2 regions of the Desulforamulus ruminis DSM 2154 genome follow, and region 1 is predicted to be linked to the other one. Evidence: riboswitches for the same ligand, from Rfam matches in the RefSeq annotation. Region 1 holds a riboswitch; the other holds the start of a gene.
What was found. Region 1 has a riboswitch for glycine ahead of DESRU_RS17145 (serine hydroxymethyltransferase). Riboswitches for the same ligand answer to the same signal wherever they lie in the genome.
Positions count from the first base shown of each region.

Region 2: another riboswitch for glycine. It lies ahead of gcvT (glycine cleavage system aminomethyltransferase GcvT); the one in region 1 lies ahead of DESRU_RS17145 (serine hydroxymethyltransferase).

Region 1 covers NC_015589.1:3,458,143-3,469,971, reverse strand. The annotation lists gene DESRU_RS20635 (aspartyl-phosphate phosphatase Spo0E family protein) at 50-226, shown strand; gene DESRU_RS20015 (cache domain-containing protein) at 735-2,873, shown strand; glycine riboswitch at 3,077-3,181, shown strand; gene DESRU_RS17145 (serine hydroxymethyltransferase) at 3,474-4,724, shown strand; gene lpdA (dihydrolipoyl dehydrogenase) at 4,752-6,131, shown strand; gene DESRU_RS17135 (hypothetical protein) at 6,248-6,451, opposite strand; gene DESRU_RS17130 (metal ABC transporter substrate-binding protein) at 6,822-7,826, shown strand; gene DESRU_RS17125 (CobW family GTP-binding protein) at 7,853-8,893, shown strand; gene DESRU_RS17120 (helix-turn-helix domain-containing protein) at 9,201-9,773, shown strand; gene DESRU_RS17115 (ABC transporter substrate-binding protein) at 9,820-11,391, shown strand; gene DESRU_RS17110 (ABC transporter permease) at 11,456-11,829, shown strand, end outside.
Region 2 covers NC_015589.1:3,331,403-3,343,231, forward strand. The annotation lists gene DESRU_RS16510 (amino acid ABC transporter permease) at 1-546, opposite strand, end outside; gene DESRU_RS16515 (basic amino acid ABC transporter substrate-binding protein) at 646-1,455, opposite strand; gene DESRU_RS16520 (DMT family transporter) at 1,708-2,601, shown strand; gene DESRU_RS16525 (hypothetical protein) at 2,791-3,165, shown strand; gene DESRU_RS16530 (cation diffusion facilitator family transporter) at 3,171-4,172, opposite strand; gene gcvPB (aminomethyl-transferring glycine dehydrogenase subunit GcvPB) at 4,418-5,872, opposite strand; gene gcvPA (aminomethyl-transferring glycine dehydrogenase subunit GcvPA) at 5,869-7,209, opposite strand; gene gcvH (glycine cleavage system protein GcvH) at 7,211-7,597, opposite strand; gene gcvT (glycine cleavage system aminomethyltransferase GcvT) at 7,601-8,695, opposite strand; glycine riboswitch at 8,791-8,878, opposite strand; glycine riboswitch at 8,882-8,985, opposite strand; gene DESRU_RS20985 (hypothetical protein) at 9,223-9,396, shown strand; gene DESRU_RS20990 (hypothetical protein) at 9,477-9,626, shown strand; gene DESRU_RS16560 (alpha/beta-type small acid-soluble spore protein) at 9,834-10,079, shown strand; gene ileS (isoleucine--tRNA ligase) at 10,138-11,829, opposite strand, start outside.

The DNA of each region.
Region 1 (11,829 bases):
CTTATTTTTCCACCGGGCATGCTATATCAAAACCTTGGGAGGGATCGGTATGCCACAGGATCTGAAGGGCATTTTGCGACTCATCGACGAACTAAGAAGGAAGCTGCACAATGAGAGTGAGGGTAAGCTATTGACCGACCCTGAGGTAGTTGAGGCCAGTGAGGAATTGAACAGAGTGCTGAATAAGTATTATGGTCTACTAAAGGAGAAGGAGGAAAAAGGCTAGCAGAGGTGGCGGCAATTTTTTTGATTAGTGCTGAGAAGAATATAATTTGGGGGTTGTCACTAACTGGTTTTTTTCATTGACATCACTAAAAGGTCGAAAAAGCGGTGAAGTGGTCGGTTTGTATACCTTTACATTTTGATTTTCTTCATCTATATTTACTATAGGATCCTCAAGGTGAAAAAAAGCACAAAAATGAATTTCAGCTCTTATAGTAGTAGTATTCTAACTATAAATTAACGAAAAACTGTGGACTTTAATTTTAAAATAGCATTAAAACCTTGTCCTTCAGTTTAAAAAGCATAGAAAGTAAAAGAAGGGAAGGCGTTAAACCTTCCTTTTCTTTTCTTAAAAATAGACTTGAAAACACATTTAGAGTAATGCTTCAACTTATTTTTTAACTACGCGACATAAATCGACTGCCTTTATCCTTGATTATTGTGGACTTCCAGTGATATATTTTTTTTTTGAAAATTATTAATTTATTGTAAATTTTTTACATATTAAAACGATGAGGTTTAAAATGATAAGAAGATTCAGCAAGGCTAGTATTAAGAGTAAATTAATTACTTTGGTTCTAGTAATTATTATGCCGGTGATTCTCTTACTGTCATATACGTTTTCAGAATATCGTAAGGTGGAAGTAACGCAAGCCCAAGAGAATACCAAGCGATTAGTCACTCAGGCTACTGAAAATTACAATAGAACTATAAAATGCACCAAACAAATGCTGCAACTCTTGGCTTTAAATCCTCAAGTGCTAAATATAGATTGGAGTAATGAACTATATCGTTCGTTACTTGCGGAACATCCCGAATATTCTATTATAGGGATGCTTGATGTAAAAGGTAATCTAATTTGCAGCGCCCCTCAATCTACGGAACCACTCAATTTTTTTGCAAGGCCCGCATTCCAACGGGCATTGCAAACCGGTAGGTTCTCTATTGGAGAATATTATGTGGGACCGATAACCGGTCAAACGGTGATTACCTTTTGTTATCCCGTTATGGACCATAATGGAAAGGTGAACGGGGTTCTTTTTACCGGGCTCAAATTAAGTTATCTTACCGATATTGCCTGGCAGTACAAGCTACCTGAAGGTTCCAGCTTAACTTTATGTGATGGAAAGGGAAAAATCCTGGCCCGCTTTCCCGATAATGATCGCTGGACAGGGAGAACGGTTCCCGAGGCCTTAAGAGATGCTGTGGTTAAGGGTAATGTAAAAAGCATACAAGCCTTGGGGGTTGATGGAACAGAGAGAATTTATTCCTTTACTCCCTTAAGTAGCTTTCCTAACAATGATAGAGCTTTATACATTTATTCCGGTATTCCCAAGCATGTAGTATATACTACCTCCAACGGTATATTGCAAAAAAACATTACCGTCATTATTATTGTTACCTTAGCCTCCGTAGCTTTAATTCTAATTAGTGGAACTTTGCATCTATTGAGACCCTTGAATAATCTGGTAAAAGTAACCAAGGAACTGTCTTCGGCCAACTTGAATGTAAGGACCAACTTACCCTATGACGGTGAGATTGGTTTATTAGCAAAATCCTTTGATGAAATGATTATATCTTTAGAAAAGTATGCAAAAAAGCTGGAGAATGCAGAACGAAAATATAAATCATTGGTTGAGCAATTGCCAGTGGTGGTTTATCTCTCACAATTACCCGATCAAAAGCCCATCTATATTAATCCGTATTTACATAAGGTATTAGGATTTTTTGCTGAGGAATGGCTTGGTAAACCGAAGATTTGGATGGAATACATCTTTATAGAAGACAAAGAGCGTGTGGAAGAAGAATTCCGAAACAGCGTTGCAAATAAAACTGATTTTGTCTCTGAGTACCGTATGGTGCATCGTAATGGTCAAGTGGTTTGGGTTCAGGAGCATGCTGAATTGCTGTTTGATGAAGAAGGCAAATCCTATGCCATCCAGGGGATTATGCAGGATATCACTGAGAGAAAACGTTATGAAAATGAATTAATAAAATTAGACCGATTAAATTTAATCGGGGAAATGGCTGCCGGCATCAGTCATGAAGTAAGAAATCCCATGACAACCATCCGGGGGTTCTTACAGATGCTGCGTGAAAAAGAGAGCCGATATAAAAGTTATTACGACTTAATGATTGAAGAGCTGGACCGGGCGAACTTAATTATTACTGAGTTTTTATCCATTGGCAGAAGCAAGCCCACAGGCTTGGAAGTACAAAATCTTAATCATATTATTAGCAGCTTGATCCCTTTAATTAAAGCGGATGCTGCCAATCAGGACAAAAACCTGCAGATTGATATCAGCGAGATACCGGATATCTTATTAAATGAAAATGAAATCCGTCAGCTCATATTAAATCTGTGCCGTAATGGCTTGGAGGCAATGCAGCAGAGTGGGGGTTATTTAACCATCAGAACCTATAGGGACCCCAATCACCTGGTGCTGGTGGTCCAGGACCAGGGCGAGGGAATTAAACCGGAGTATTTAGAAAAGCTGGGAACCCCTTTCTTTACCACAAAAGACTACGGAACGGGTTTAGGGCTTGGTATTTGTTACAGTATTGCCGCCCGTCACAATGCCACCATCAGTATTGATACCGGACCCAAAGGAACCACCTTCTATGTTAAGTTTGAATGCAGTTCGTGTTAGAAAGAGAAATCCTTTGCATCTAGCCGGTGTTGCCCACACAAAACCCAGCAATGATTTTGATAAGACAGACAGGGATCATTATGATATAATAAAATATCTGTTACAAAGGATATTGAGAACGGCAAAAAGGCCGTGCGGTAAAAATCTTCTTAAAAGATTTGGCTTAATTAAGCACCCGACCATATAAAACCAAATAAAATCGGATGAAGAATACGGGAGAGACCTCTGGCTGAGGCGCCGAAGGAGTAAAGGAGCGGTGAAGCGAAACCGGTTTTGAAACTCTCAGGTAAAAGTACTGTATTCAGACGATACTCTGGAGAGTTTTCATGAGGCGGCAAGTTTTATGAAACACCCAAGGGGATAGCTTCGCAAGAGGTGAATCTTTCAGGTTAAAGGACAGAGGAAACAGCAAAGACTGTTTCCTCTGTCCTTTTATTTTGCAGTCAAGAACAAATCCTTTGGGAGGGAGGTTGATACATATTGAAAATCCTGTTCATTAGGGCCCAAGGGAGAAAGGGCAGGAGGGATCCTGACGGTAGGAAACTTGGATGAAAGGCAGTAAGGCAGCCCTGCCTAAGGGCGAAGCTTAAATAACCAAGGATGATAAAAAGGGGGAAGAAAATAGTGAACTACTTAATGCAAGATCCCGAAGCGGCTGAAATTGTAGAATTGGAAAGGATGCGTCAAAATCGTAAGATTGAATTAATTGCTTCGGAGAATTTTACCTCCCAGGTGGTGATGGCGGCTCAGGGCAGTGTCTTAACCAATAAATATGCGGAAGGTTACCCGGGTAAAAGATATTATGGCGGTTGCGAATATGTGGATAAGATGGAGAATCTAGCCATACAAAGAGCCCAGAAATTATTTGGCGGGGAACATATTAATGTGCAGCCCCATTCCGGGGCTCAGGCCAATTTTGCCGTGTACTTTGCGGTTCTAAAACCCGGGGACAAGATTATGGGGCAAAATTTGAATGATGGAGGGCATCTAACCCACGGCAGTCCGGCCAATGTATCCGGTTCCTACTTTGAAGTAAAGTCCTATGGTGTGGATCCCGAAACCCACCGGCTGGATTATGAAAAAATTGCGGCCCTGGCCCGGGAATACAGACCCAAAATGATCGTGGCAGGCACCAGCGCCTATCCCAGGACCATTGATTTTCAAAGGTTCAGGGAAATTGCCGATGAAGTGGGTGCCCTCCTTTTAGTGGATATGGCGCACATTGCCGGGCTGGTGGCAGCAGGCCTGCATATGAGCCCCGTTCCCTACGCTGATTTTGTGACTACCACCACCCATAAAACCTTGCGGGGACCCAGAGGCGGCATGATTCTGTGTAAAAAGGATTATGCTTCGGCGGTTAACAAGGCCGTTTTTCCCGGTACCCAGGGCGGACCGCTGATGCATGTGATTGCGGCCAAAGCAGTTGCCTTTGGCGAAGCGTTAAAACCCGGTTTTATAGATTATCAAAAACAGGTGTTAAAAAATGCTTCATTTCTAGCCCAAGAACTGCAAAAAGCCGGTTTTACCCTGGTATCCGGCGGGACGGATACTCACTTGATCCTGGTGGATCTGCGCAATCGGAATATGACCGGAAAAGAAGCTGAGAAAAGATTGGATGAGATTGGGGTGACCGTCAATAAAAATACCATCCCCTTTGAGCCGCTCAGTCCCTTTGTTACCAGCGGCATCCGAATCGGCACACCGGCCGTGACCACCCGAGGATTTAAAGAAGCGGAGATGGCCGAGGTCGCCGGCATTATTAACACGGCTCTTTCAGATCAATTTAATGAAAAAGCAGAGGAACTGAAGCAAAGGGTGAATGAAATATGTGTTAAATATCCCATTTATTAAGGTATATTAATACCTGGAGGTGTTATCTTGAACTATCGCATCGTAATTATAGGCGGGGGGCCCGGCGGCTATGTAGCAGCCATCCGGGCCGCCAAATTGGGAGCTAAAGTGGCTTTGGTGGAAAAAGATCAGGTGGGCGGCACATGTTTAAATTGGGGATGTATTCCCACCAAAGCGCTGGTAAGTCAGGCCGCTTTAGTGGCTGCTATCCGCCGGTCGGAGGAACTGGGGATTCAGGTTGGCCAGATAGCGGTGGATTATGGGCGGATGAAGGAGCGCAAGGATCAGGTGGTAAACAAACTGGTGGGTGGAGTGCAATATCTGCTGAAGAAGAACAAAGTGGAGGTGATTCAGGGCGCCGGTCGTATTGTCGCCCCCGGTCAGGTTAAGGTGGACTTAAAGGACGGCGGTGAGATGGTCTTAGATGCAGAAAACATTATCTTGGCCACCGGCACCCGCCCGGCTTTGATTCCCGCCCTGGGCTATGACGGACAGCGGGTGATGACCTCCGATGAAATCCTCAACCTGACAGAACTGCCCGGGGAAATGTTAATTATCGGCGGCGGTGTGATTGGCTGTGAATTTGCCTGCATCTTTGCCGAGCTGGGAGTTAAGATCACCATTGTGGAAGCCCTGCCGACCCTGTTATCCACAGTAGACCGGGATGTTCAGAGACAGATGCAAAGCATTTTGAAAAAACGCGGCATTACGGTTAAGACCAAGTCCAAAATAACGGCTGTAACCAAAACCGCAGATAAAGTGATGGCGTTGTTGGAGAACGGCGAAGAATTGGTGGCGGATAAAATACTGATTTCCATTGGACGTACCATGAATTTAGCAGAGCAAGGCCTGGCGGAATTGGGCGTTCAGTTTAACGACCGGGGGGCAGTCCAGGTGGATAGCCGGCTGCGCACCAGCGTGCCGGGTATCTATGCCATTGGGGATATTACCGGGAAAATTCAGTTGGCACATGTGGCTTCCGCCCAGGGAATGGTGGCTGTGGATCATATCATGGGCAAGGAAAAGGAGATGGACTACAGCGTTGTGCCCAGTTGCATCTTTACCATACCGGAAACAGCCGGCGTAGGCTTAACAACCCAAGAGGCCGAGGCTCGGGGCATCAAAATAAAGGCCGGCAAGTTCCCCTTTATGGCTTCGGGAAAGGCGGTTGCCATGGGTGAAACCGAGGGGTTTGTCAAAATACTGGCCGATCCGGATACAGACCGTATCCTGGGCGTCCATATACTGGGGCCCCACGCAACCGACCTCATTGGCGAGGCAACGTTGGCCATCCAGTTAGGGGCTACCGTAGAGCAATTGGCCGGGACCATTCATGCTCATCCGACTCTTTCTGAAGCTGTGCTGGAAGCAGCGGAGGCGTTGCATGGTATGGCTGTCCACATTTAATGAAGACTCCGAACTTTTAATCGTCCTGTTGAAGCCGGCATCGTAAAAGGGTGCCGGCTTTTTTCTGCGTCTGTCCGGACCTGTTCAACCGGTGTTGTCGATAGAATTTGTTTAAGTTATTTCTTTGATTTTTCGGTACTGACATGAATATTGGGGTTGCTTTGACCATTAACCGTAACCTGTGGATTTACTGTAGTGTTTTTGGCCGGAGCGACCGTTGCCTGAGTATGGCCATGTTTGGTTTCCAGATATTTTTCATACCCCATGGTACCGCTCACAATCAGAGCAACAATGGCGTATACAATAAGAAATTTTTTCATCACCTATCGCCTCCAGGCTGATTGTCTCATGCAAATCTTAAAATAACCTTAAACCAATGATGGATCACAGAGCCTCAGGGTTCCTTTTTAATGATTTATTATTTTATAAACATAGTTTAAAAGCAATAGGTTGGATGTGGTACAAATTCTGATCAAGAAACAACTCTATTTGCTCAAAATCAGACAACATGAAATTATTCTTTAATTTCCTTTCTGCAGTTGACATATATTGGGTAAATGTTTCATAATGAATATTAGATCAGAATAATTCTTATTTAGGTGGGTGGTATAAAATTTAAATTATTGTTTAGTAAAAATTACGGACAAGCGGGTTAACAAACCCTCAAAAGGATAAAAGGAGGAACCTTGGGTGAAAAAATTTTTTGCGGCGCTGGTAGTTTTGTTATTTACGGGCTTACTGACTGGTTGCGGGTCGGCTGAAAACACCGGGCAAAAGGAACAATTGACCGTCTATACCAGCTTCTACCCCCTTTATGATTTTGCCAAGCAGGTGGGGGGAGACAAAATTATTGTTAAAAACGTTGTACCGGCGGGAGCTGAACCTCATGACTGGGAGCCTAGTCCCCAGGACGTTGCGGAAATGACCAAGGCGGACGTTTTAATTCTTAGCGGCACCGGCATGGAACCCTGGGCTGAAAAGGTATTGGCCAACATTGATCAAAGCAAGGTAACTGTTATTTACGGCGGGCAAAATATTGAATTAATTGAGGGCACGGCGCATGAACATGAGGGCGAAGAAGAACATGGCCACGAACAGGAGGCTCATGAGGCCGCCCATCATGAGGAATCCGGTGAGGCTGAGGAGCATGACCATGATCACGGTGGTAAAGACCCCCATATCTGGCTGGACCCTGTAAATGCTAAAATCATGGTAGATAATATTCAAGCCGGTTTGGCCAAAGCGGATGAGAAAAACAAGGCTGTTTATGAAGCCAATGCCGAGGCCTACAAAAAAGAATTGGATAAACTCCATGAAGAATATCAGAAAGGTTTAGCCAACGCTAAAATTAAAGAATTTGTAACTTCCCATGCAGCTTTTGGCTACCTGGCCAAGCGTTATGGTCTGACCCAAGTTCCGGTACGGGGCCTGTCTCCCGAAAGTGAGCCCAGTCCGGCAGATATGGCGGAGGTTGTTGAGGTGGCACGGGAGAAGAATATAAAACATATTTTCTTTGAGACCCTGGTAAGTCCCAAAGTTTCCGAGGTGATTGCCCATGAAGTAAAGGGAGAAACCCTGGTGTTGAACCCTCTGGAAAGTTTATCGGAGGAAGAGATTGCGGCAGGTAAAAATTACCTTACCGGAATGCGTGACAATCTTAAAAACCTGGAAATTGCTGTGGGAGCTGTGGAATAAACATCCAACCAGGGAGGTCTTGATGAATGAGGGTACCGGTAGATATTATTTCAGGTTTTTTAGGAGCGGGTAAAACAACTTTAATTAGCAAATTGTTGGACGAGTGTTATCAGGAGCAAAGGGTTTTTTTGCTGGAGAATGAATATGGTGAGGTAGGGATTGACGGTTCACTGCTGGCAAATCAGAAGGTCGAAGTGAAGGAGATATACTCCGGTTGTATTTGCTGCTCTTTAAAAGGGGACTTTACGCAGGTGCTGCTGGAGGCTCTGGATAAGGTAAAACCCCAGCGGATTATCATAGAGCCCACCGGCGTGGGTAAACTGTCCGAAATTCTAAGTGTTCTGGAGCAGGATGTCTTTCAGCAGCGATTAACGGCTGAGCATATTATTACCGTGGTGGATGCCCTGAAGGCGGAGATTTACCTGCGCAACTTTGGTGAATTCTTTAAAGATCAGGTGAAACATGCCCGCACCTTGGTTTTGAGCAAAAACGATGCCCTGACAGGGGATCAAGTCCGGGAGTTAATGCAAATGCTCCGGCCGATAAATCCAACTGCCGCATGGGTTACCACACCCTGGGAAAATTTAAAAGGCAAACAGATTCTAGAGGTAACTCATTCTCCGGAGGTTATGTTCACCCGAGAATTTCCCTCTTTAAAGATTTCCCTTGGGTCGCAGCACTCTTGTGGCTGCGGTTGTCATCATTCAGGTGAACACCGCCAGCATCATGAATGCAACTGCCATTCCGGCAAACATCCCCATCATTTGCATGCAGCACCGGAAGTTTTTCAGGGCTGGTCCTGGGAAAGTCCAAAAGCCTTTAGCAACGAATCTTTGCAGCGGGTTTTAACCCTCCTCGGCAAAGACAGTCAATTGGGCTATGTTCTGCGCGCCAAGGGGATTGTGCCGGGAGAGGACCAGTGGCTTCATTTTGAATATGTGACCGGCGACTGGAAAATTACCGCAGCCTCCCCTCAACCCATCGGTCGGGCGGTGGTGATTGGTCAGAATTTAAAAACGGACCGATTAAATCATTTGTTTGAAAAGTGTGTAGAGATCGGTTGTTGATATGCCGCATTTTCTGATCCGGACAATCCATATTTAAATTAAAGAGAAGCGGCCTGTACTTTAAACAGCAAAGGGCTGCAAGGAACAGAGAAATTTTTTATTGCCAAACCCTATGGTTTATGCTAACATAACTTAAAATTAAATATTCAACAAAGATGTTGAGCGAGCAAAGGTGCTATATGCAGATATAGGACCTTTTTTTTGTTTTGTTTGTTTACCCATATTAAAAAAAATATAGCCCAAATAAAATTGCAGCTTGAACTGACCGAATCAATGGCTGGTTAAAGGAGATTGAGGTGAGTGGCAGATGTCTCAAGATACCGAACAAAATGTTTTTTATAAAATATTGGGATCAAAAATCCGCACCCTGAGGGATGAACGGCAGATGACCCTAAAGGACCTATCAAGCAAAGCTCAAATTTCCCCGGGGCTTTTGAGCCAGGTAGAGAGGGGGATGGTGCAGCCCTCCCTGGATACCCTTTGGAAAATAACTTCGGCTTTAAACATTACGCTTTTTTATCTTTTTGAACAGGTAGAAAGTAAAAGCGTTGCTGTGGTTCGCAAGGAGAAGCAAAAGAAGATAGAAATACCCCAGAGTAATGTGCTGTATCAACTATTGTCTCCGGATATAAACCGAAAAATTGAATTTCTCATGCTTAAATTGAAGCCGGGGAATCATCCGGGAGAACTGATCAGTCATCCCGGTGAGGAATGTGGTGTTGTTATCCAAGGGACCATCGGTATACGCATAGGAGGTGAACAATATATTTTAAATCAGGGTGACAGTATTTATTTTGACAGTAGTATTCCACACCGTTTTTATAATCCGGGCAGCGAAGAAGCCATCGGGGTTTGGGCGATGACGCCTCCAACTTTTTAAAAAGGAAGCTATCCTATTGAAGATGGGAGAAATGAGGAGGGAAATCATGAAGAGGTTATTCGTATTTGCAATGATGTTGGCTCTAATGATCAGCGGTTGTGGCGGAGGAGGGGAGGACAAAAAACAGACAGGTTCCCCATCCCCCTCCGATACACTGGTTGTGGGCATGTCCATGGACCTGGCAACCCTGGATCCTGCCGTATCCATGGACAATGCCTCCTGGAAAATCAGCTATCCCTGCTATGACAGGCTGGTAAAATATAAAACCGAAAACGGCAAAGGGAGCACCGAGGTGGAACCCATGGCGGCCCAATCCTGGGAGGTAACGCCCGACGGCAAAGTGTGGACCTTTAAACTGCGGGAGGATATAAAATTCCATGACGGTTCTCCTTTAAATGCTCAGGCTGTGAAATTTTCCTTTGACCGGGTTTTGCAAATGGCCAAAGGTCCTGCGGATTACTTTACCACCCTGGATAGTGTGGAGGCGGTGGACGAATATACCGTAAAATTTACCTTGAAAGAACCCTTCCCGCCTTTTCTTTATACACTGGCCACCAGCCCCGGCAGCATTGTTAACCCCAAGGTAATGGAACATGAGAAGGACGGGGATATGGCCTCCGGCTGGCTGGGAGAACACACCATGGGCAGCGGTGCCTACGAACTGGTTGAATGGAACCGGGAGCAGCATTTGAAACTGCGGGCGGTAGAGAATTACTGGGGGGGTCAGCCCCAGCTCAAAACAATTTTAGCCAAGATTGTCAAGGATCCTTCCGCTCAGCGCCTGCAGCTTGAAAATGGCGATCTGGACATTGCCGAAGGGATACCCGTTGATCAGTTGGAAAAATTAAAAAGCAATCAGGATATAAAAATTATTGAGAATCCCAGTCTGTTGGTCAATTATATCTACCTTAACAATCAGAAAAAGCCCCTGGATAACGTGAAAGTCCGTCAGGCCTTAAACTATGCCATAGACTACGACGGCATGATCCAGGGAGTGATGCTGGGCAATGCCACCCAGGTCAAGGGGCCCATTCCGGAGGGACTCTGGGGACATGACCCCAATGTAAAACAATATAAACTGGATTTGAATAAATCCAAGGAACTATTGGCTGAAGCAGGATATCCTCAGGGATTTACAATTAAATTGCTTTATGCCGATTATAAACCCTGGTGGGAGCAGGAAGCGCTGATTATTCAGGATAATCTCTCCAAAGTGGGCGTAAAAGTGGAGTTGGAGAAGCTTGCCTGGGCCACCCTGCGGGATAAAGTGGACCGAGCGGATTTCGATATCTGCCTGGGTGTCTGGAGCCCCGATTATGCGGATCCGCACATGTTTATGAATTACTGGTTTGATTCTGAAAACCACGGATTGGCAGGCAACCGGGCTTTCTATCAAAATTCCCAGGTTGACCAACTGCTAAGAGAGGCAGCCCGGATTAATGACCAGGAAAAACGTACGGAGTTATACCGTCAGGTCCAGAACATGGTGATGGAGGAAGCGCCCTATATCCTTCTTTTCCAAAACAATTCCCTGGTACCCATGCGTAAAAACATAGAAGGTTATGTTTATAATCCCATGCTGGAAAGTATGTATAACTTTGAAAATATGAAGAAGTAGACATTAAAATGGTTTGCGGGAACCGCCCTGGCGGGGCCCGCAAACCCTATGGAGTGCTGTGAAAATGTTTTTACTAAAATATTTAATCAAGAAAATTCCCCGTATGGTATTGGTCCTTCTGGGTGTGACCCTTTTTACTTTTATTATTTCTCATATGATACCGGGTGATCCCGCCAGGATGCTGGTAGGTCAGCGGGCCAGTGAGGAGACGCTGCTGAGAATGAGAGCGGAGATGGGGTTGGACCAGCCTGTTTACATCCAGTATGTGCAGTATATGAAAGCTTTGTTTCAGGGTGATCTGGGACTTTCCATCCGAACCCAGCAGCCGGTGTTGGAGGAATTAAAAACATTTTTTCCCGCTACCCTGGAATTAACACTGGTCAGTATGTTTTTGACACTGGTCATTGGCATTCCCCTGGGGGTTCTGGCCGCCCTTAA
Region 2 (11,829 bases), 130 kb from region 1:
GTTGTTGGCAATAATTAGCTGCCCGGTACGGGCCAGTTCCGCTAAACCGATTACGGACACCAGGGAAGTGTCTTTCATCATGGCGATAAATTCATTGCCCATGGGCGGGATGACCCGCTTAAAGGCCTGGGGAAGGATCACATGTCGCATGGCTTGTACATGGGTCATGCCTAAAGAACGAGCCGCTTCTGTCTGCCCCCGGTCGATGGACTGAATTCCTCCCCGGAAAATCTCTGCAATATAAGCCCCGCTGTTAAGGCTTAAAACCAGCACGGCGGACCAAAAACGGTCCACTGGGTGGCCCACCATCTGCGGTAACCCGAAATAAACTAAAAATAATTGCACCAGCAGGGGTGACCCCCGGAAAAACTCAATATAAACAACGGACGGGTATCTGAGGAGAATGTTTTTGCTCATTTTCCCCAGGGCCATAAAAAGGCCGATAATACAGCCGAAAAATACTGCCAAGGTGGTAAGCTCAATGGTCATCTTTAAGCCCACCATTAAAACGGGCAAAGCACTCTTCATGACCTGTAGTGATTCCATACCTTCACCTGCCTGATTAATTAATTGCATAAAATATGCGTAACATGATGTTACGCACCATTATTATTTTACATGATAACTTAGGGCAGGTCGACTATTTTATTTCGGTTCTTCACCAAACCATTTTTTGTAAATGGTAGCGTATTCACCGTTCTCTTTCAGGGTTTTTAAAGCAGCGTTCAGGTTTTCCAAAACTTCGGTCTTATCCTTGGGAACGGCAATACCATATTCTTCCGCGGAGAGGATATCTCCAACCAGCTTCACATCGTCGTTACCCTGCTTAACAAAGTAAGCGCTGACCGGATAGTCGTTGATAACGGCATCCACCGCACCGTTTTTCAGTTCCATTAAGGCCTGGTCGGTGTTGGTGAAGTAAGTAATTTTGGCTTCGGGAATTTTTTCAGCCATCTTGGCGCCGGTGGTTCCGCTTTGAACGGCAATTTTTTTGCCCTTCAGGTCGTCAAAACTCTTAATGTCGTCATTTTTGGCCTGAACGGCTACAATAAGACCGGACTTGTAATAGGGATCGGTAAAATTAACCACCTGCTTCCGCTCGTCGGTGATGGTTATAGAAGAAATGGCCGCGTCAATCTGGCTGGTCTGCAGGGCAGGAATCAGGCCGTCAAAGGCCATGCTGCGGAAATCCAGCTCGTAACCCGCTTCTTTAGCAACCGCTTCAATTAACTCTACATCAAAACCAATATATTTACCGGTGGCAGCATCGGTAAATTCAAAGGGGGCAAAGGTGGTATCGGAACCAACCACCAGCTTTTTACCGGTCTGCCCTTGATCTCCGCCCGGTTCTTTGGCCTCTTCTTTGGGGGGTTCACTGCCTCCACAGCCGGCCGCCGCCACGGCCAGTGCCAGTACCAGCAGGGCCAGCAACCCAAATTTTAAGACTTTCTTCACAAAATCTCCTCCTTTTTTGCATTCAACGGTACCTCTTTAGCGGGGCCAATTACAACACCTGCCGTCAGCGCATAATTAGTTACCCGGATTTATAAATTTTAGTTTCGCTTTATTATGCTAAAATCCTCCCTCACCTTTAATTAAAATTTTACAAAACAAACTTTTATAACAAGAAATATTGTATAAATAATTGACGCCTAGTCCAAGGAATGAGAGAATAGAAACGTTATCATTGTATGGAGGATACACAGTATGTCAAAATCTCAGCAAATCCGTGCGGACCTGGCCTTGCTGGCCATTACCTTTATCTGGGGGGTCACCTTTGTGGTGGTCCAGGATGCCATTGCCGATATTGGACCCTTTTATTTCATTGCGATCCGCTTTGCCATTGCCTTTGCCTTTCTGGCTTTAATCTACTTTCGCAGATTCCGGCGATTAGACCTCAAGACCTTGCTGGCCGGCAGTATTATCGGGTTCTTTTTGTTTGCAGGTTATGCCTTTCAAACCATTGGCTTAAAATATACCACCGCCTCCAATGCAGGTTTTATTACGGGCCTGGCCGTGGTGCTGGTGCCCCTTTTTTCTTGCCTGGCAACCAGGAAAATTCCCGGCAGACCCGTTATCACCGGCGTGACCTGCGCCACCCTGGGATTGGCTTTGCTTTCTTTGGGAAATAATTTTTCATTAAATTATGGAGATATCCTGACTTTTTTCTGCGCCCTTTCCTTTGCCGGCCACATTATTCTGGTGGGTAAATATGCACCCAAATATGACCCGGTGATGCTTTCCATCCTGCAGATCGGAGTGGTATCCATCATCAGCGGTTGCTGCGGTTTCTTTTTGGAAACCCTGCCGGAGCATTTCACCCGTCCGGTCTGGATCGGACTTTTCAGCACCGCCATTCCGGCCACGGCCCTGGCTTTTCTGGTACAAAACTCTGTTCAGCGCTACACCAGCCCCACCCATACGGCCATTATTTTTATTATGGAACCGGTCTTTGCCGCTGCAGCCGGTTGGTTCTTATCCGGAGAAATCCTAACTTCCCGTCAGTGGCTTGGCTGCGCCTTGATTCTGGCAGGAATGCTGGTGGCGGAACTCAAAGACCGCAAGGAACCGGCACAGCCTGTGCCGGTAAGCAAAACCTAAGGGACAGCAAAAGCTGTCCCTTTTTGATACAACTCACCCCGCTTTTGTTCCCTTTGGGAACAGCAGGCAGTGAATTGCTCCGTAAAATCTACTTTTAACTAAAGAACACCGCCTGGTATGCAAATTGCATAATTGTATTGTATATTGTTATTATTTGCACAATCCTTCGGAAATGAAAGGAGTTTTACCATGGGTAAGTTATATTTTGGTGCTCCCTTGGATTCCATTAAAAAAGTATTCCTGCACGGCTTCCAGCCCGGGGATACCCTACGCGGCAACCTGCTGGGGGCTATGCTTGATGCCAAGAAGGGGGTGGGGCTCAACCGCCGCTTCAAACCCACCGTACTGGTCCTGGAAGCCCCCGATCAACCGGACCTTTTACAAAAAACGGACCACGGCATAACCGTCGTCCGGGCATTTAACCCCATATTCATCGAACTGTTTCCGGTAAAGATTGATTTTCGCAGCCCTCATCTGGTAAAAGTGGCAGGAACCCTATCCCTTGATGTTTTGTTTCAGGCTGATCGTCTCAAAGCCCCTTATAAGAAAAGAGCCTCTAAATAAATCCATCAACCCCTGCTCCCCGGTTCCTTCCCTGTGCCGTTATTTTTATTTTCAATGGGACAGCGTCCTTTAGGACACTCGGTTAGGTCTTTGCCGCAGCCGGGTCGGGTGCAGAAGATTTCTCCGGGCTGTTCCAGGGATTCACAAGGCTCGCAATGAATCAGCACTTCCACCCCAGGCATATTGGCTTTAATTTCCGCCTCAATTTGATCGCAGAGAATATGAGCGGCCCCCACCGGAATATGACGGGGAACCACCAGGTGCAGATCCACATGGCGGTGGGGTCCTGCCTTACGGCTTCTCAGTCCATGATACTCTAAAAATTGATCCGAATAGCGGGACAATACTTTTTTAATCATTTCTTCCTCATGCTGAGGTAAACGGGTATCCAGCATGCTGCCAATAGAGTCTTTAATTAAGTCAAAGGCTGCTTTTACAATGAGCAGGCTCACGCCAATGGCAATGATCGGGTCCAACGGGGTATAGCCCGTTAATTTGATCGCTCCAAGGCCCACAAAGACTCCCAGGGAGGTGTACACATCGGTCCGCAGGTGCCATCCGTCGGCGATCAGGGCCGGTGATTCGGTTTCCGCGCCAACTTTCATCAGCCTTTGGGAAATGACAAAGTTAACCACCGCTGAAATCCCCATCACCACCGCACCCAAGCCCAGGGAATGAACTTCTCCACCGCCCTGCAGCAGCTTTTCAATGGCCTGATACAGAATACCAATGGCTGCCGCCAAGATCAACAGGGCTTCAATAATCCCCGCCAGATTTTCAAATTTTCCGTGACCGTAAGGGTGTTTCTTATCGGCCGGTTTTCCCGATTGTCTTACAGCCATAAAAGCAACCAGTGAGGCCACCAGATCCAATCCCGAGTGGATTGCTTCCGAAATGACACCCACCGAGCCCATGACCAAACCAACCCAAAGTTTGCCTAGGGTTAAAAAAGTATTGGAAAAAATGGAAAGGCGGGCCACTTTTAGTTTTTTATCCTGAATGTTCACGGTGATCCTCCTAAAAGAAACTTGACGTATCAAGTCTTCGACAAAAATGACCGAGCCATGGTATTTACAAAATTTTCTGATTTACAAAACAAAACCCGCGGGACCTCATCTTTTGAGGGTCAGATGAAGTCCCGCGGGATTGTTTCATTCCGCTGCCTAAACCGGCCTGGCCTTTTTGCGATGGCCTGACGGAGTCAGTATAACATATTAAAAAAGCTCTTGGCAACCGGGGGTCTGTCCCAAAATTACTCGGGCTGCCACTTCAATACCGGCTTGCGGGCGGCGGCCACTTCATCCAGCCTGCGTACCGGTGTGGTATAGGGCGCTTCCTTTAACCTTTCCGGATTTTCCGCCGCTTCTTCCAGCACCTTGATAAGGTTTTGGGCAAAGGCATCCAGGGTTTCTTTACTTTCCGTTTCAGTGGGTTCCACCATCAAGGCCTCCTCAACAATTAACGGAAAATATACGGTGGGAGGGTGATAGCCGTAATCCAGCAGTCCCTTGGCCAGATCCAGGGTTTTGACGCCCTTTTCCCTGAGTTCCTTGAGGGGAGAAGCCACAAACTCATGCATGCAGGTTCTGGGATAGGCAATGGTAAGATGATCCTTTAAGCAGGCCATTAAATAATTGGCATTGAGCACGGCGTGCTCGGAAACGGCTTTCAGTCCCCGGCCGCCCAAGGCCCGGATATAGGTATAGGCTTTAACCACCACGCCAAAATTGCCGTAGAAGGCCTTTACGCGGCCAATGGACTGGGGCCGGCAATGGTTAAGGACATAGAGGCCTTCCTTTTCTTCCACCACCGGTTTGGGTAAGAAAGGCGCCAGTGCGGCCTTAACGCCCACCGGCCCGGAACCGGGTCCACCGCCGCCGTGGGGTGTGCCGAAGGTTTTATGGAGGTTTAAATGAACCACGTCAAACCCCATGTCGCCGGGTCGGGCATAACCCATAACGGCATTGAGATTGGCGCCGTCATAATAAAGCAGGCCTCCGGCCTGATGCACCAGGTCGGCGATTTCCCGGATATTATCTTCAAATAGGCCCAGGGTGCTGGGATTGGTTAGCATGAGGGCCGCCACATCCGGACCCAGCACCTTGCGCAGGGCCTCCAGATCCACGCCGCCCCGGGCATCGGATTTCACTTCCACCACTTTAAACCCGCAAAGGGTGGCGGTGGCCGGATTGGTCCCGTGGGCGGAATCCGGAACAATCACCTTGGTGCGCTGGGTTTCCCCTTTACTGGCCAGATAGGCTTTAATAATCAGCATACCGGTCATTTCGCCGTGGGCTCCGGCCGCCGGCTGCAGGGTAAACTCATCCATGCCGGTAATTTCAGCCAGGTCCCGCTGGGTTTCGTACATCAGCCTCAGCGCCCCCTGGCTTAACTCCTCCGGCTGGTAAGGATGGAGGCTGGCAAAGCCGGGTAAACCGGCGGCATCCTCCGCCACCTTGGCATTATACTTCATGGTGCAGGAACCGAGGGGGTAAAAACCCACATCCACGCCAAAATTCATGCGGGAAAGACGGGTAAAGTGGCGCACGGCATCCAGTTCACTGACTTCCGGCAGGGTCGGCGTCTCTTCCCGGAGATAACCGGCAGGCACTAATTCACCGGGCGCCACCAAGGGTACGTCGGCCTCCGGAAGGACGATCCCCTGCCGTCCGGGGGTGCTCAATTCAAAAATTAATTTTTCGGTCATGACATAGCCCCCAGTCTTTCCGCCAGGCTTTCAATTTCCTGCCGGGTCCGTTTTTCAGTGACGCAGATCAGCATGTGCCCGGCCAATTCCGGGTAATAGGGTTCAAGATCCAAACCGCCGAGGATGCCTTGCTGCAGCAGACGGCGGTTTACTTCCCGGGGAGACGGTCCGGTTTTAACCACAAACTCTTTAAAGGTAGGAGAATGCCAGGGCAGCCGGCAGCCGGACACGCCGGACAAAAGTTTTTTGGCATAGGCTATTTTCTGCAGGCATAATTCCGCCACCCGGCGCAGGCCTTCCCGGCCCACCAGGCTCAGATAAACGGTGGCCGCCAGGGCGCACAAAGCCTGATTGGAGCAGATATTGGAAGTGGCCTTTTCCCGGCGGATGTGCTGTTCTCTGGCCTGCAGGGTTAAAACAAAACTCCTGCGGCCCTCCACATCCACCGTTTGACCCACAATACGGCCGGGCATCCTCCTCATAAGCTTTTCTTTGCAGGCCAGAAAACCCAGATGGGGACCGCCGTAAGAAAGGGGAATGCCCAGGGACTGGCCTTCTCCCACCACAATATCGGCGCCGCAGGAACCCGGTGCCTGAAGCAGACCCAGGGCAATGGGATCGGCGCAAACCACCAGCAGGGCGCCCACGGCATGGGCTGCCTCAGCCAGACCGTTTAAATCTTCCATGCTTCCGAAAAAGTTGGGATACTGCACCAGTAAAGCAGCGGTATTCTTATCCAACTGTTGAATTACTTCTTCTACGGGGGTGACTCCGTCCCGGAAAGGAACTTCCTTTACTGCCACCCCGGGGCCAAACATGTAGGTACGGAGAACTTCTCTGTACTCAGGGTGTACGGTTCTGGCCACCACCACCGCATCTCTTTTGGTGGCGGCGCAGGCCATCAGCGCCCCTTCGGCCAGGGCGCTGGCTCCGTCATACATGGAGGCATTGGCCACATCCATGCCCGTGAGCAGACAAATCATACTTTGGTATTCAAAGATGGATTGTAAAACGCCCTGACTGATTTCCGGCTGGTAAGGAGTATAAGCGGTATAAAATTCCGATCTGGACAAAACATGTTTCACCGCACTGGGGATATAGTGATCGTAAGCCCCGGCCCCCAAAAAGCAAACCAGCTCGTCGGTGCCGGAGTTCATTCTGGCCAGGCCGGACAGATGACCGGCCAGTTCCATTTCCGACCACCCGCCCTCCACCCGGAGCTCGCCATTAAAAAGAAGCTCCCGGGGAATATCCTGGAATAATTGATCCGTGCTATCAAGGCCCAGGGCCGCAAGCATTTGCCGGCGTTCCCGGGCGGTATGCGGAATATAATGCAAACTAGTTCCCTTCTTCCACCATAGCTTTATATTGTTCCGAGGTCATTAAATCATCCAGTTGAGCCGGCTCCGTCATTTCAATCACGATCATCCAGCCCTTGCCATAGGGGTCCTGATTGACCACTTCGGGGGAATCCACCGGTTCTTCGTTGATTTCCACCACTTTGCCGCTCACCGGGGAATATAAATCGCTGGCGGTTTTTACAGACTCCACCACCCCGAAGGTCTCTTCCCTTTCCAATTCATCCCCTACAGCGGGCAGTTCCACAAATACGATGTCTCCCAGGGACTCCTGGGCAAAATCCGTGATGCCGATGGTGGCCCGGTTTCCTTCAACTTTAACCCACTCGTGCTCTTTGCTGTACTTTAATTCCGCTGGTATATTCATTCATTAGACCTCCCGTTTATAAAATGGTTTAGGCACAACCCGGGCCTTTAACGGCTTGCCGCGAACCACTACGTCCAGTTCGCTGCCGATTTCCGCCCACTGTGCCAGAACATACGCTAACCCCAGGTTTTTCCCCAGGGTGGGTGCAAAGGTTCCGGAGGTAATCCAGCCCACCTCCCGGCCCTCCCTGTTGACAGGATAGCCCTGGCGGGGAATCCCCCGGTCCAGCATTTCCAGGCCCACCAGTTTATGACTGATTCCCGCTTCCTTCTCTTTAAGCAGGTTTTCCCGGCCTACAAACTCGCCCTTGTTAAACTTTACGGTCCAGCCCAGTCCGGCCATAAGGGGTGAAATACTGTCGCTTAATTCGTGACCATACAAGGCCAGGCAGGCTTCAAAGCGCAGGGTGTCTCTGGCCCCCAGGCCAACGGGTTTAACCCCTTCCTCCACCCCGGCGTCTAAGATGGCCTGCCAGACTTTTTCAGCCTGCTCCGCCGCAAAATAAAGCTCAAAGCCGTCCTCACCGGTATATCCGGTACGGGAGATTAAGCAGGGCACCCCTTCTACCGGACCATGCACAAAGTAAAAATATTTTATTTCACTGAGGTTAACAGAAGTTAATTTTTGCAAAATTTTTAAGGCCAAAGGCCCCTGAAGAGCCAATTGAACGGTGCTCTCGGAAACGTCGGTCACCTTTACGCCTTCCGGGGCATGATCCTTAAGCCATTGATAATCTTTGGCCACATTGGAAGCATTGACCACCAGCAGGTAGCGGTGATCTTCCAGCCTATAGACCAGTAAATCATCCACCGTACCGCCTCCGGGATGGCACATGGGCGTGTAAAGGGCCCCGCCGGGACTCAAGCGGGTCAAATCATTGGTAATCATTCTTTGTATAAAGGAAGCCGCCTCTTGCCCGGTAATTTCGATTTCCCCCATATGGGAAACATCAAATAATCCGGCGGCCGTTCTCACAGCCTGATGCTCTTTCAAAATTCCCTCATACTGGATTGGCATCAGCCAACCCCCGAATTCAACCATTTTAGCTCCTGCACGCTGGTGGACATTGTAGAGAGGCGTTACTTTCATGTCTGCCACCACGTCACCTCCTAAGTTTAGTATGTTCCGGGCTTCAACATCTTACGCCAAGCCGGGAATATAAAAGGACGGAGTTATACCGCTGCCGGTATAAACTCTGTCCTTTAACCTGAGAGATGACTTCTCCGAGAAGTTTCCCCTTTGGTGTCCCGCTGGTCCATCTTATGCAGGAACTCTCCAGAGGTACGTCCGGCCACAGTCCTTTTGCCTGAGAGTTTAACGGGTTTCTCCCTCAAGAAACCGGTTTGCTCCTTCGGCGCCCCCGCAAGGGTCTCTCCCACGGCCATCATCCGCAGTTTTATTGATCTTTCCACTTTGGCCTTATTCTTTTTAGTCCTGCCAAAATCCTCTTAATGAAAAAATATTTTTATAATTTTACAGAAAATATTACCAACCGGATTCATTAATAGTTTGTTCCTGCCGGGGTTATACTACCAGCATCAAAGTTCATAAGGCTGAGCCAAGATGATTACAGTATCGAAATAATCCTCCTTTATGGGTTAAGGATTCGTGGTCTGTTTTTATCAATGATGATTTCAGACTTTCGATCTGTAATGATCGACAAGATCATCGCGGGTTTTCCAATGGCCGCAGGCAATCGAAAGATTGCCGTTGGCTATACGGTAAACCCTGTGATCGGTGCACAGTTTTTATGGGCTTTGTCTAAAGAAACCCTCCTTCGGGGGGGTTTCGTCATTTAAGAAGACCTTTTTATTTATTTTTTCAAATTGGAATTATTTAGAATAAAAGCCAATATTCATCCTACTAGGGGGTGAATAGAATGATTGATAAAAAGACTATTGTTACTGTCTTTGGTGTTGTTATTTTGCTTTTATCCGGGTATTTCCTAGGGTATCATTTCGGAGGGAAATGTACCTGCCCCGGAAGCTGCCCCTGCCCTGGCATTAATCAACATGCTTCTGATCGGTAAGCTGGATAAATTTATTTTTAGTGGGCCGCAAAGGCCCTCTTATTTTCTCCTTATCCCTGGATTCATCACTGCATCCACAGCAACGTATGGAATTTCGAATGTATTTTGGGGGCCATAGGAGGGCATTATACCCTATGATACACCGAATACCTTGATTTTTAAAATCCAGCCCTCCCTTGGGGAGGGTTTCCGCTTCAAGGAGGCAGTATGAACGCAGGAATTAAGAATTCAAAGGAAAAAATGAAATCCCGGGCTAAAAAAGAAAAAAAGCCTACCCCCATGGATCTGTTGAAATTGGAAATCGCCGAAGAACTGGGTCTGGCTGAAAAGGTTCGGCGCGAAGGTTGGGGTGGGTTAACTTCCATAGAGTCGGGACGTATTGGGGGAATCATCACCCAGCGGGCCAAAAAGGGGTTAATTGATCTGGATGCCCTGAGGCAGGGCATAAAATAGAAATTCCATAGAAAAAACATGAGAGAGCGAACCCTGGAGTTCGCTCTCTTAAATATTGTTACACTTGGTGATGTTCCTGCACCACGCCGGCACAACGGGGGCAGAGGGTCGGGTTTTCAGGATCACTGCCAATCCCTTCGGCATACATCCAACAACGCTCGCATTTGGCGCCGCCGGCAGGGGCCACCGCCACCGCCAGTTCCATTCCTTCCGCTCGGGCAGCTTCAGCAGGTGCTTCCGCCAGGGGATGCAGAGATACGCCGGAAACAATAAAAATGGTGGCCAGTTCAGCAGCCATAGCCCGAAGGAACTCGGCCGTGTCCCCGTGGGCGTAAAGATCCACTTGGGCCTCCAGGGCGTTGCCGATAATTTTGTTCTGACGGGCGGTTTCCAGCACCTTCAAAACTTCTTTACGGATCTCCTTTACCCGGTCCCACTTTTTCTCCAACTCCACATCAATATATTCCACATTGGCTTCAGGCATATCCAGCATTTGAACACTGGCCAGCCTTTCACCGGCAACCGGCATGTGCCGGTAGATTTCTTCGGTGGTGAAGGTTAAAACCGGCACCAGCAGCCGCACCAGGGCATCCAGCACTTCGCAAAGTACCGTCTGGGCAGCCCGGCGTTCAAGGGAGGCGGGCACCGCCGTATATAAACGGTCCTTGATAATATCCAGATAAAAGGCGCTGAGATCCAGCACACAGTAATTGTGAATGGCATGATAAACCACATGGAACTCGTAGTCCTCATAGGCCGCCAGCACCCGCTTAATCAACTTGTTCAGTTCCATCAGGGCCACCCGGTCCAGCTCCGGCAGATCCCGGTAAGCCACTTTGTCTTTGGCCGGGTCAAAATCATAGAGATTGCCCAGCAGAAAACGGGCGGTATTGCGAATCTTGCGGTAGGACTCGGTCATCTGCTTAAGGATATTCTGGGATAACGCCAAATCTCCCCGGTAATCCGCGGAGGAAACCCAGAGGCGCAGGATATCGGCCCCCATCTGATTGATGATTTTTAACGGATCCACCACATTGCCCAGGGATTTGGACATCTTGCGTCCCTTTTCATCCACCGTAAAGCCATGGGTCAGTACGGTTTTATAAGGAGGCTTGCCGGTTACCGCAACCGAGGTGGACAGGGAAGAATTGAACCAGCCCCGGTGCTGATCGCTGCCCTCCAGATAAAGGTCCGCCGGCCGCTGCAATTCCGGCCACAACTCCGGTTGGTCCAAAACCGCCAGATGGCTGGAGCCGGAATCAAACCAGACATCCATAATATCGGTTTCCTTACGGAAGTCGCCGCCTTTCCCGCAGTGATGGCAGTTCAAGCCGGGGGGCACCAGTTCATTGGCCTCTTTGGCAAACCAGATATCCGAACCGTGCTCCTTAAACAACTGCTGGATATGGGCAATGGTTTCTTCAGTAATGATTTCCTTGCCGCAGTGGTTGCAGTAAAAAATGGGAATGGGTACGCCCCAGATGCGCTGGCGTGAAACACACCAGTCGCCGCGGCCCTCCACCATATTATAGATGCGGTCCTCTCCCCAGGCCGGAACCCACTTGATATTCCGGATGGCCTGCAGGGTCTCCCGGCGGAAACCCTCCACCGAAGCAAACCACTGCTCGGTGGCCCGGAAGAAAACCGGCTGCTTGCAGCGCCAACAGTGGGGGTACTGGTGTTTAATATTGCCCAGGCCCAGCAAGGCGCCCTGCTCTTGGAGTTCTTCAATCACCGATTTGTTGGCGTC